Regions from separate parts of the Fusobacterium sp. FSA-380-WT-3A genome, predicted to be linked through region 1. Evidence: riboswitches for the same ligand, from Rfam matches in the RefSeq annotation. Region 1 holds a riboswitch; each other region holds the start of a gene.

Region 1 (3,285 bases):
AAATTTTTTATTATAACATATAATAATTTTTATACCTAAAAGGAATTTTTTGAGGCTTTCTTTTTCTTAATAACCATAGATTTTAATTTTTTTATTAACTTAATATTTTTATAAAAATTTCTATTTTATCATATAATAATTTTTATACCTAAAAGGAATTTTTTGGGGCTTTCTTTTTCTTAAATAACCATAAATTTTAAATTTTTTTATTAACTTAATATTTTTATAAAAATTTCTATTTTATCATATAATAATTTTTATACCTAAAAGGAATTTTTTGAGGCTTTCTTTTTCTTAAATAACCATAAATTTTAAATTTTTTTATTAACTTAATATTTTTATAAAAATTTCTATTTTATCATATAATAATTTTTATACCTAAAAGGAATTTTTTGGGGCTTTCTTTTTCTTAAATAACCATAGATTTTAATTTTCTTTATTAACTTAACATTTTTATAAAAATTTCTATTTTATCATATAATAATTTTTATACCTAAAAGGAATTTTTTGAGGCTTTCTTTTTCTTAAATAACCATAGATTTTAAATTTTCTTTATTAACTTAATATTTTTATAAAAATTTCTATTTTATCATATAATAATTTTTATACCTAAAAGGAATATTTTTTGGTTTTATTTTTTTCTTTTAAAGAAATCTTTAAAAGATTTTTTATTGGCATCTCTCATTTGTTTTTCTTCTCTTTGTTGATTTCTATAATTTGACCAATTAGGGTCATTTTTCATATTTTTCTTAAGTTGACTCATATATCTGTATGTAGCCTTAGCTGAATTATATCTGTAAACAATATTATTTTTAGCATCTCTAACAGTGTCAACAAACCCAATAAAAAAGCTTGTAATATTATTTCCTATTAAAGAAAATCTAGTAGCTTTATATATATGTCCACAAGAAGGACATTTAAACTTTGCTGGTTTATTAATTATTCTCATCTTTTTTTTACAGTTTGGACATTTTATTGTAAGTTTTCTCATTATGTATTTCTCCCTTTTATTTTTATTCATCAAAATTTAGAACTATAGTTTTTCTATTTGTTTTTAGTTTTCTATATTTTACCCCTGACATATCAAGCATTTTTTTTGAGGCTATATCTGTAGGGGTCCCACTATATTTTTCTGATAAAAACACTATCTCTTTTATCCCACTTTGAATTATAGCTTTGGCACACTCATTACATGGGAAAAGAGCTACATATAAAGTACAACCTTTTAAACTCTTTGTACTGTTAAGTATGGCGTTTAATTCAGCATGACAAACATAAGGATATTTTGTTTCTAAAAAATCCCCCTCTCTATCCCAAGGAAGTTCATCATCATTACAACCTAAAGGAAGTCCATTATATCCTACACCAACTATTTTTTTATCCTCAGTAACAATACAAGCTCCTACTTGAGTTCCTGGGTCTTTGCTTCTCTTACCTGAAAGTAAAGCAACTCCCATAAAATATTCATCCCAACTTATATAATCTTCTCTTTTCAAAGTTTACCTCCAATAATAACTTGAAATTTGTTCTCTTTAAGATTATCATACATTATTTTCATGATTTTTCAAGTTTTTTTTAGATTTTTTTATTTTTCTATTGACAAATATCTTTTTTTATTATATCATAGCACAAACAAATAAATAATCCATCAAGAGAAACTGAGGGACTGGCCCTGTGATGTTTCAGCAACCTACTATTTTGGTGTGGTGCTAATTCCAGATAGATGGCGATGACCAATAAACAATCGCAATATCCTCTAAGTTATCTTGATGTAGATAATTTAGAGTTTTTTTTTACAATTTTATTTTACACAATCAAAGAAAAGAGGGATGTTAAATGATTTATATTAAGAATGCTAACAAAATATATCCTAATGGTCTTCATGCTGTAAAAAATGTCAATTTACATATTAGTAAAGGAGATATTTTCGGAATAATTGGACTTAGTGGAGCTGGAAAATCATCTCTTATTAGGCTCTTAAACAGACTTGAAGAGCCTACTAGTGGAGAGATAATAATAGATGGAGTGAATATAGTTTCTCTTGGAAAACAAGAATTACTTGAAAAAAGAAAGAAAATTGGAATGATATTCCAACATTTCAACCTTTTATCTTCAAGAACAGTAGGAGAAAATATAGCTTTTGCTCTTGAAATAGCTAATTGGAATAAAAAAGATATAGATAAAAGAGTAGATGAACTTTTAGAGCTTGTAGAACTTTCTGAAAAGAAAAATTCTTATCCTAGCCAATTAAGTGGGGGACAAAAACAAAGGGTAGCCATAGCTAGAGCCTTGGCAAACAACCCTGAAATATTACTTTCAGATGAGGCAACTTCAGCCTTAGACCCTAAAACTACAAAATCTATTCTTGAACTTATAAAAAATATTCAAAAGAAACTTGGACTTACTGTAGTTATGATAACTCACCAAATGGAAGTTATAAGAGATATTTGTAATAAAGTCGCTGTTATGGCCAATGGAGAAATTGTGGAAACTGGTGGAGTACACCATATTTTCTCTGCTCCTCAAGCTGATATAACAAAAGAGTTAATTTCTAATCTTCCTAACGATAACCAAACTACTGTTGAATTGGTTAAGAGAGAGGGAAAAAGTATCATTAAACTTAAATTCCTTGGTTCTATAGCTGAAGAACCTATACTTTCAAAAGCTATTAAGAAATTTGATATAGACTTTAGTATAATTGGAGGTTCTATTGAAAATCTTTCTACTATGCAAGTAGGGCACTTATTTATAGAACTTTCTGGACATTTAGATGAACAAAAAGATGCTATAAATTGGTTCAAAGAAGAGGGAGTTTTTGTGGAGGTGATATACGATGGTATTTAATATGATTCTTACTTCAACTTTAGAGACTTTATACATGGTATTCTTCTCAACTATATTTTCAATGGCAATAGGATTTCCAATCGGTATTCTTTTAGTAGTAACTAGACAAGGAAGTATTTTAGAAAAACCAACTTTAAATAGATTTTTAGAAATTTGTATCAATACTTTAAGGTCTTTCCCATTTATTATTCTTATGATTTGTGTATTTCCACTTTCAAGAATAATAGTTGGTACAACTATAGGGGTAACAGCTGCTATAGTACCTCTTTCAATATCAGCAGCTCCTTTTGTGGCTAGAATGGTTGAGGGAGCTTTAAGTGAAATTGACAAAGGGCTTATTGAGGCAAGTTCTAGTATGGGAGCAAGTAACTTCACTATAATATTTAAAGTTATGATTCCTGAAACTTTACCTCATCTAATCCATGGTCTTACTGTTACAGT
Region 2 (3,285 bases), on a different contig from region 1:
ATTTAAAATAATAAATAAAAAAAATTTAAAAAAAATTAAACAAAATATATTTTTTTTGAGTCTTATATAATAACTTAAGATACTTTAATATTTATTTATATTTTTAAAGGGAGGAATCATGAAAAAAGTAGAATTTGCAGAATTGTTTATGAAAAAGGCTAATTTGCCTAGTAAAGAAGAAGCAAAAAGACAAGTAGAAGTTTTTGTAGAAGTATTAAAAGAAGCACTTGCAAAAGAAGAAGTTTTAGTTTTTAGAGGGCTAGGAACTTTCGAAAGAAAAACTACAAAAAGAGCTGAAGGAATTAACCCTAGAACAGGGGAGCCTATTAAAATAACTCCTAAAAACTATATAAAATTTAAAGTTGGTAAAGACTTATCTGATAGATTAAATGTAAAAAAAGAAGAACCTAAGAAAAAAAGAACTTGTAAAAAGAAAGCTAAATAAATAAATTCAAAAAATTTTAGTAAACTAAATGATTAAAGCTTCTAATAGCTTTCTATGGTATCATAGAAAGCTATTTTTATTTTTTAAAATTTAAAATAAAAAGGATATTGTATAAATACAATATCCTTTTCTTTAATTACTTATTAAAATAATTTTTTAATTCTTCAACTTTATTTAATTGTTCCCAAGGAAGTTCTATATCTGTTCTTCCTATATGCCCAAATGCTGCTAAATCTTGATATCTAAATTCACAACTTCTAAGTTTTAAGTCTCTTTCAATTCCTCTTGGTGTTAAGTCAAATATTTTTGAAACCCCTTTTGCCAATTCTATTTCATCTACTTTTCCTGTTCCAAAAGTATCAACTTTTACTGATGTAGGTTCTACTACTCCTATTGCATAAGATAATTGTACCTCACATTTATCAGCTAATCCTGAAGCTACTATATTTTTAGCTACCCATCTAGCTGCATAAGCTGCTGACCTATCTACTTTTGAAGGGTCCTTTCCAGAAAAAGCTCCTCCACCATGTCTAAAGTATCCACCATAAGTATCAACTATTATTTTTCTTCCTGTAAGCCCTGTATCTCCATGAGGTCCTCCAATTTCAAATTTTCCTGTAGGATTTATAAATATTTTTTTAACATCTTCAAATTTTAAATTATATTTTTCCAATACAGGTTTTATTACTAATTCTCTTACATCATGATGAATTTGTTCTTGTGTTACAAATTGATTATGTTGAACTGAAACTACTATTGTATCAACAAATTTTATATTTCCTTCTCTATCATAAGCTAATGTTACTTGAGATTTTGCATCTGGTCTTGCCCAAGTAAGTACTCCTTCATTTCTTAATTCAACTAATAATTTTAAAATTTCTCTTGATAAAACTAATGCTAAAGGCATTAATTCTGGAGTTTCTTTTACAGCTCCTCCAAACATTATTCCTTGGTCTCCAGCTCCTCCTACATCTACTCCCATAGCTATATCTGGAGATTGAGAATGTATTGAACTAAATACTCCACAGTTATCATCAAATCCCATTCCTGGTCTATACCCTATTTCATGAATTTTTTTTCTAACTATATCTTGAATATCTATGTAAGTTTTTGTTGTTATCTCTCCACCAACAATAACTTGACCTGTTGTACAAAATACTTCACAAGCTACCCTAGAATTTGGGTCATCTTTTAAACAAGCGTCTAAAACAGCATCTGATATTTGGTCTGCTACTTTATCTGGATGTCCTGGTGATACACATTCAGATGTAAAGTAAATTAAATCTTCCATTAATTCCTCCTAATAATAAAATCAAAAATAATTTAAAAATAAAAAATCCCTTTCCAACGAAAGGGATATAATCTTACAAATAATCCCCATCTAACTGGAATTAGCACCACACAAAATAGTAGGTTGCTGAGACATCACAGGGCCATTCCCTCCGTCTCTCTTGATGGTCAAGATTTATTATATAATACTTTATTAAAATTGTCAATATTTATTTTTAGTATCCTTCCTCTTCCAAAAATAATGGTGGTACTACTTCTAACTTATTTTTTCTCCCTTTTGATGCCTGAATTAAAATAAGATTAGAATTTTTATTTCTATCAAAGTAAACAAATTTTATTTTTTTAGGAGAAAAATTATTTTTTTCTAGTTCTTTTATAATTTCTGATAATCTAAAACTTCTATGCACTAAAAAAAGTTCCCCTCTTGGTTTTAAAAGTCTTTTACTATTTTTTATTAATTCTCCTAAATTTAATTTAATTTCGTGACGAGAAATCTTTTTATTTTCATTCTCAGAAATTTTTTTCCCATCTAAAGACATATAAGGAGGATTGGAAATAATATAATCATAATAATTTGATTTACTATATTCCTTTACATCTCCATAGACAATCTCTATATTTTTTTCTAATTTATTTTCTGAAACATTCCTCTTAAAAATATCTAAGGATTCCTTTTGAATTTCTATCCCTGTAATATTTTTCATATTTTTTCTTTTAGCTAATAATATAGGAATTATTCCAGAACCACTTCCTATATCTAGTACTTTTTTTTCTGGATTTCCTTCAAAAAAATCTACTAAAATTATTGGGTCTACAGAAAACCTAAATCCATCTATTAATTGATATATTTTTATATCATCGTCAAAAGTTGTTATATTTACAATTTCTTCCATATCTTACTCTTTTTCTAGAAGTGCCAAATTACTTCCATCTTCTGATACAATAGGACTTTCGTTTTGTAATTTTTTAGCTTCTTTTCTATTAAATTTGACTTCTTCTATATCAAATTTAGTTATACCTATATTTGGTAAATCTACATATAAAAAACCATTAAGTGGACTTATACTGATTACTTTTCCTTCTCCTTTTTCTGTTTTTACCATTTGATTTACAGCTGGGAATGATTTTAAAGCTTCTTCATATTGTTGATATTCGTAATTTATACAACAAAGTAATCTTCCACAAACTCCAGATATTTTAGATGGATTTATTACAAGTCCTTGGTCTCTAGCCATTTTTATTGATACAGAATTAAATTTATTAATAAAAGTTCTACAACATAACTCTTTTCCACAAACTCCTATATCTCCTAAAATTCTAGCTTCATCTCTTACACCAATTTGACGTAATTCTATTCTAAGCTTAAATATGTTAGCCAAATCTTTTACTAAATCTCTGAAATCAATTCTTCCCTCTGCTGTAAAATAAAAAATAAGTTTTGTTTTATCAAAAGTAAACTCTGTATTTATAAGTTTCATTGGTAATTTATGAGTAACTATTTTTTCTTTACAAATTATTTGAGCTTTTTCAGCTTCTTTTCTTAAATCCTC
Region 3 (3,285 bases), on a different contig from region 1:
ATACTGTTTGAGTGTTTACTTTTACATAAAGTCCATCTTCCATAAAAGCTGTTCCAGCCGGATTATAGAAAGCTCCTGATGTTCCAATTTTTCCTGTCATTGAAGCGTGGGCAAAATATTCAGCGTCTTGTTGAGCTAAGTAGTCAATACTTCCAGCATAAACATTTACTGAAGCTATTAAAGCCATTAACATAAGTGTTTTTTTCATTTTTTTCTCCTTGATTTATATAATTTTTTATTATTTTTCTGAATTTATTTTCATAGCTTGTTTTAAAATAAGATAACCAACTTCACGAAGCTCACTTTCAATCATTTCATAAGTTGGATTATAAAATCCTGAACAAATTAAACAAGCAAATCCGTGAGTGTACCACCAACCTTTTCTTATCATCCAATTGATAGTACTATCTTTTAAAACATTATATTTGTCACTTTCTTTAAATCCTTTATAAACTAAATTTATCAAATCTCTAGTAATTTCATTTAAAAATTCTTCTGATAAATTCTCTCTCATAAATATAGCTCTGAATAAAGCTTTTTCCTCTTTAGCAAAAAGACAAATTCCTATTCCTATATTTAAAAGTCCAAGTTCTGTATAATTAATTTTTACTTTATCCAGTAGTTTGTTTTTAGCAAGTAATGAAAGTTCATTTTTTAAATCTGACATTGATTTGAAATTAGAGTAGACACCTATAGTAGATATTCCCAACTCGTTGGCTATTGTTCTAGCTGAGATTTTTTTCATTCCCTCTCTTACTAAAATTTCGTATGCTTTATTTAATATTTCCTCTCTTGTGAACTTTAATTTTCTTCCCATAAAAAACTCCTTTTTATTCTTTTCATAACATTATTATAAAATAAAAAAACATATTTTCTACGAACAAAAAAAATTATACTATATATTTCCTTAAAAAGTCAATATATAAATAATTTTTATTTTTTATTTCATAACATTATTATTTTTTTTCATTATAATTTATCAATATTAAAATTACAATAGTAATATATAAACTTATAAAAAAAAAGAAATCATAATTGATTTCTTTTTATATTTTTTCTTTATCGTAATTTATAAACATCATTATAAAAACTATCATTAATCCAATTACAGAAAAAAGGACAGATTTTTCTAAATATTTCTTTGTAATAATAGCTCCTATCATTCCACCTATTATAAAAAAAGTTATAATTCCAAAGTAATTCATACTACTTTTTAAATCTTCTTTATTTTTTATTACCAAAGATTTATAAAGAGCTTCACTTGCACTTCTCAAATTTCCTGTACACATAGTTGAAGCATAGGCTTTACCTCTAAACTTCCTAAAAGACTCTACCTGAAGTGAACACACAAAAGATATTAATACATTTGCTAAAATATCTAAATCTCCAATAGGAATAAAAGCTACTATTATTAAAATTATCATCTCCAATAATAATATACTTTGTCGCCAATGTAAAAATTCTTTATTATATTTTTTTCTAAAAAACTCTGACAAAAGAACTCCAATCACAAAAGCCATTATAGGAGTAAAATATTCTAAAGCACTTTCCCATCTTTTCTCTATGAGATTTATTCCAAATAAAACTATGTTTCCTGTTTGAGCATTAGCAAAAACTTTTCCTCTACATATATAAGTATAGGCATCTAAATAACCTCCAACAACAGCTAAAATTAGACCTACCCTATATCGTTCAGACATCTGAAATATCTTGTTCATTTTTATCACCTCATTGTATGTAATTCCAACTTTATTATAGCATAAAGAAAAAATAAAAAAAATAGTTGACAAATCTATTTTTTTATTATATCATACACAAAATAAAAAATATCCATCAAGAGAAACTGAGGGACTGGCCCTATGATGTTTCAGCAACCTACTTTGTAAAGTGTGGTGCTAATTCCATGTAGATGGTTTAGATTAATAATCTATTCCTTATATCTCTAAATTTTCTTGATGAAAAATTTAGAGATTTTTTATTAAGAGTGATATTTTTTATAATTTAAAAAATTTTAAGGAGATGATAATATGACAAACTTATCAAAAAAATTATTTACAACACTTGTGGCTTTTTCTCTACTAGGAAATTATTCATTTTCTAAGACTCTTAAAGTAGGAGCTTCACCTGTTCCTCATGCTGAAATTTTAGAGGCTGTAAAACCTCAATTAAAAGAAAAAGGAATAGATTTAGAAATTATTGAATTTAATGAATATGTTACTCCTAATTTAGCTTTAGCTGATGGAGATTTAGATGCAAACTTTTTCCAACATACACCTTATCTTGAAAAATTTAAAACAGAGAGAAATTTAAAAATTTCTCAAATTGGGGAAGGAATTTTTATCTCTCCAATAGCTGTATTTTCTGACAAATATAAATCATTAGATGAAATAAAAAAAGGTGGAGTTATAGCTATTCCTAGTGACCCTACAAATGGTGGAAGAGCTTTATTACTTCTTCATAATAAAGGAATTATTACTTTAAAAGACCCTACAGACCTTAGTGCTACTGAATTTGATATCATAAAAAATCCTAAAAAATTAAAATTCAAATCTATTGAAGCTCCTCAACTTCCTCGTGTAATAAAAGATGTTGATGTGGCTGTTATAAATTGTAACTATGCTCTTCAAGCTAATTTAGACCCTATAAAAGATTCTATTGCCATTGAAGGAGCTGAATCTCCTTATGCCAATGTTGTAGCTGTTAGAGATGAAAATTTAAATGATTCTGAGGTAAAAACTTTAGTTGATGAACTTAGAACTGAAAATATTAAAAAATTTATAAATGAAAAATATAAAGGTTCTGTAATAGCAACTTTCTAACTTGAGTTGATAATTTTGGGAAAATTTATCATATTAAAGTAAGATAAGATTAAAAATAAAGAAGGTGTTACAAATTAATTTGTAACACCCATCTTATTTTGAAATATTTAATTTATATTTTTTCTAATATATCCACAACTTCTTCTATTGATAATTTTCCAAAACGAAGGTCTTTATCATTTATAACCATTGCTGGTACACTTAATATATCATATTTTTTCTTGAAATCTTTGTGAGCAAATACATCTATTACTTCTACTTCAACATTTGGATTTTCAACAGCTATTCTTTGAGTTGATTGAACTGTCTCAGGACATCTAGTACAATTTAATGAAATTCCTATTTTTATATTTAATTTTTTATCTATTTTAGATATTCTTTCAATTAATGAATCACTTATTTTTTGTCCTGGTCCTGATACATTATACATAGCTAAAATAAATGAATTTAATTCATGTCCTGTAGG

The links. A riboswitch is a leader RNA that binds a small molecule or an ion and turns the genes downstream of it on or off. The one in region 1 is predicted to bind S-adenosylmethionine.
Region 2: another riboswitch for S-adenosylmethionine. It lies ahead of metK (methionine adenosyltransferase); the one in region 1 lies ahead of HF862_RS08990 (methionine ABC transporter ATP-binding protein).
Region 3: another riboswitch for S-adenosylmethionine. It lies ahead of HF862_RS03585 (MetQ/NlpA family ABC transporter substrate-binding protein); the one in region 1 lies ahead of HF862_RS08990 (methionine ABC transporter ATP-binding protein).

The regions. Positions count from the first base shown of each region.
Region 1 covers NZ_JABAFQ010000018.1:29,632-32,916, reverse strand. Annotated here, with positions in the region: gene HF862_RS09000 (hypothetical protein) at 632-991, opposite strand; gene HF862_RS08995 (deaminase) at 1,014-1,457, opposite strand; SAM riboswitch class I at 1,643-1,730, shown strand; gene HF862_RS08990 (methionine ABC transporter ATP-binding protein) at 1,837-2,844, shown strand; gene HF862_RS08985 (methionine ABC transporter permease) at 2,834-3,285, shown strand, end outside.
Region 2 covers NZ_JABAFQ010000015.1:15,053-18,337, reverse strand. Annotated here, with positions in the region: gene HF862_RS08290 (HU family DNA-binding protein) at 119-445, shown strand; gene metK (methionine adenosyltransferase) at 582-1,736, opposite strand; SAM riboswitch class I at 1,820-1,906, opposite strand; gene HF862_RS08280 (tRNA1(Val) (adenine(37)-N6)-methyltransferase) at 1,951-2,628, opposite strand; gene HF862_RS08275 (stage 0 sporulation family protein) at 2,632-3,285, opposite strand, start outside.
Region 3 covers NZ_JABAFQ010000003.1:86,937-90,221, forward strand. Annotated here, with positions in the region: gene HF862_RS03570 (OmpP1/FadL family transporter) at 1-208, opposite strand, end outside; gene HF862_RS03575 (TetR/AcrR family transcriptional regulator) at 239-817, opposite strand; gene HF862_RS03580 (YoaK family protein) at 1,047-1,718, opposite strand; SAM riboswitch class I at 1,828-1,916, shown strand; gene HF862_RS03585 (MetQ/NlpA family ABC transporter substrate-binding protein) at 2,028-2,819, shown strand; gene HF862_RS03590 (FAD-dependent oxidoreductase) at 2,932-3,285, opposite strand, start outside.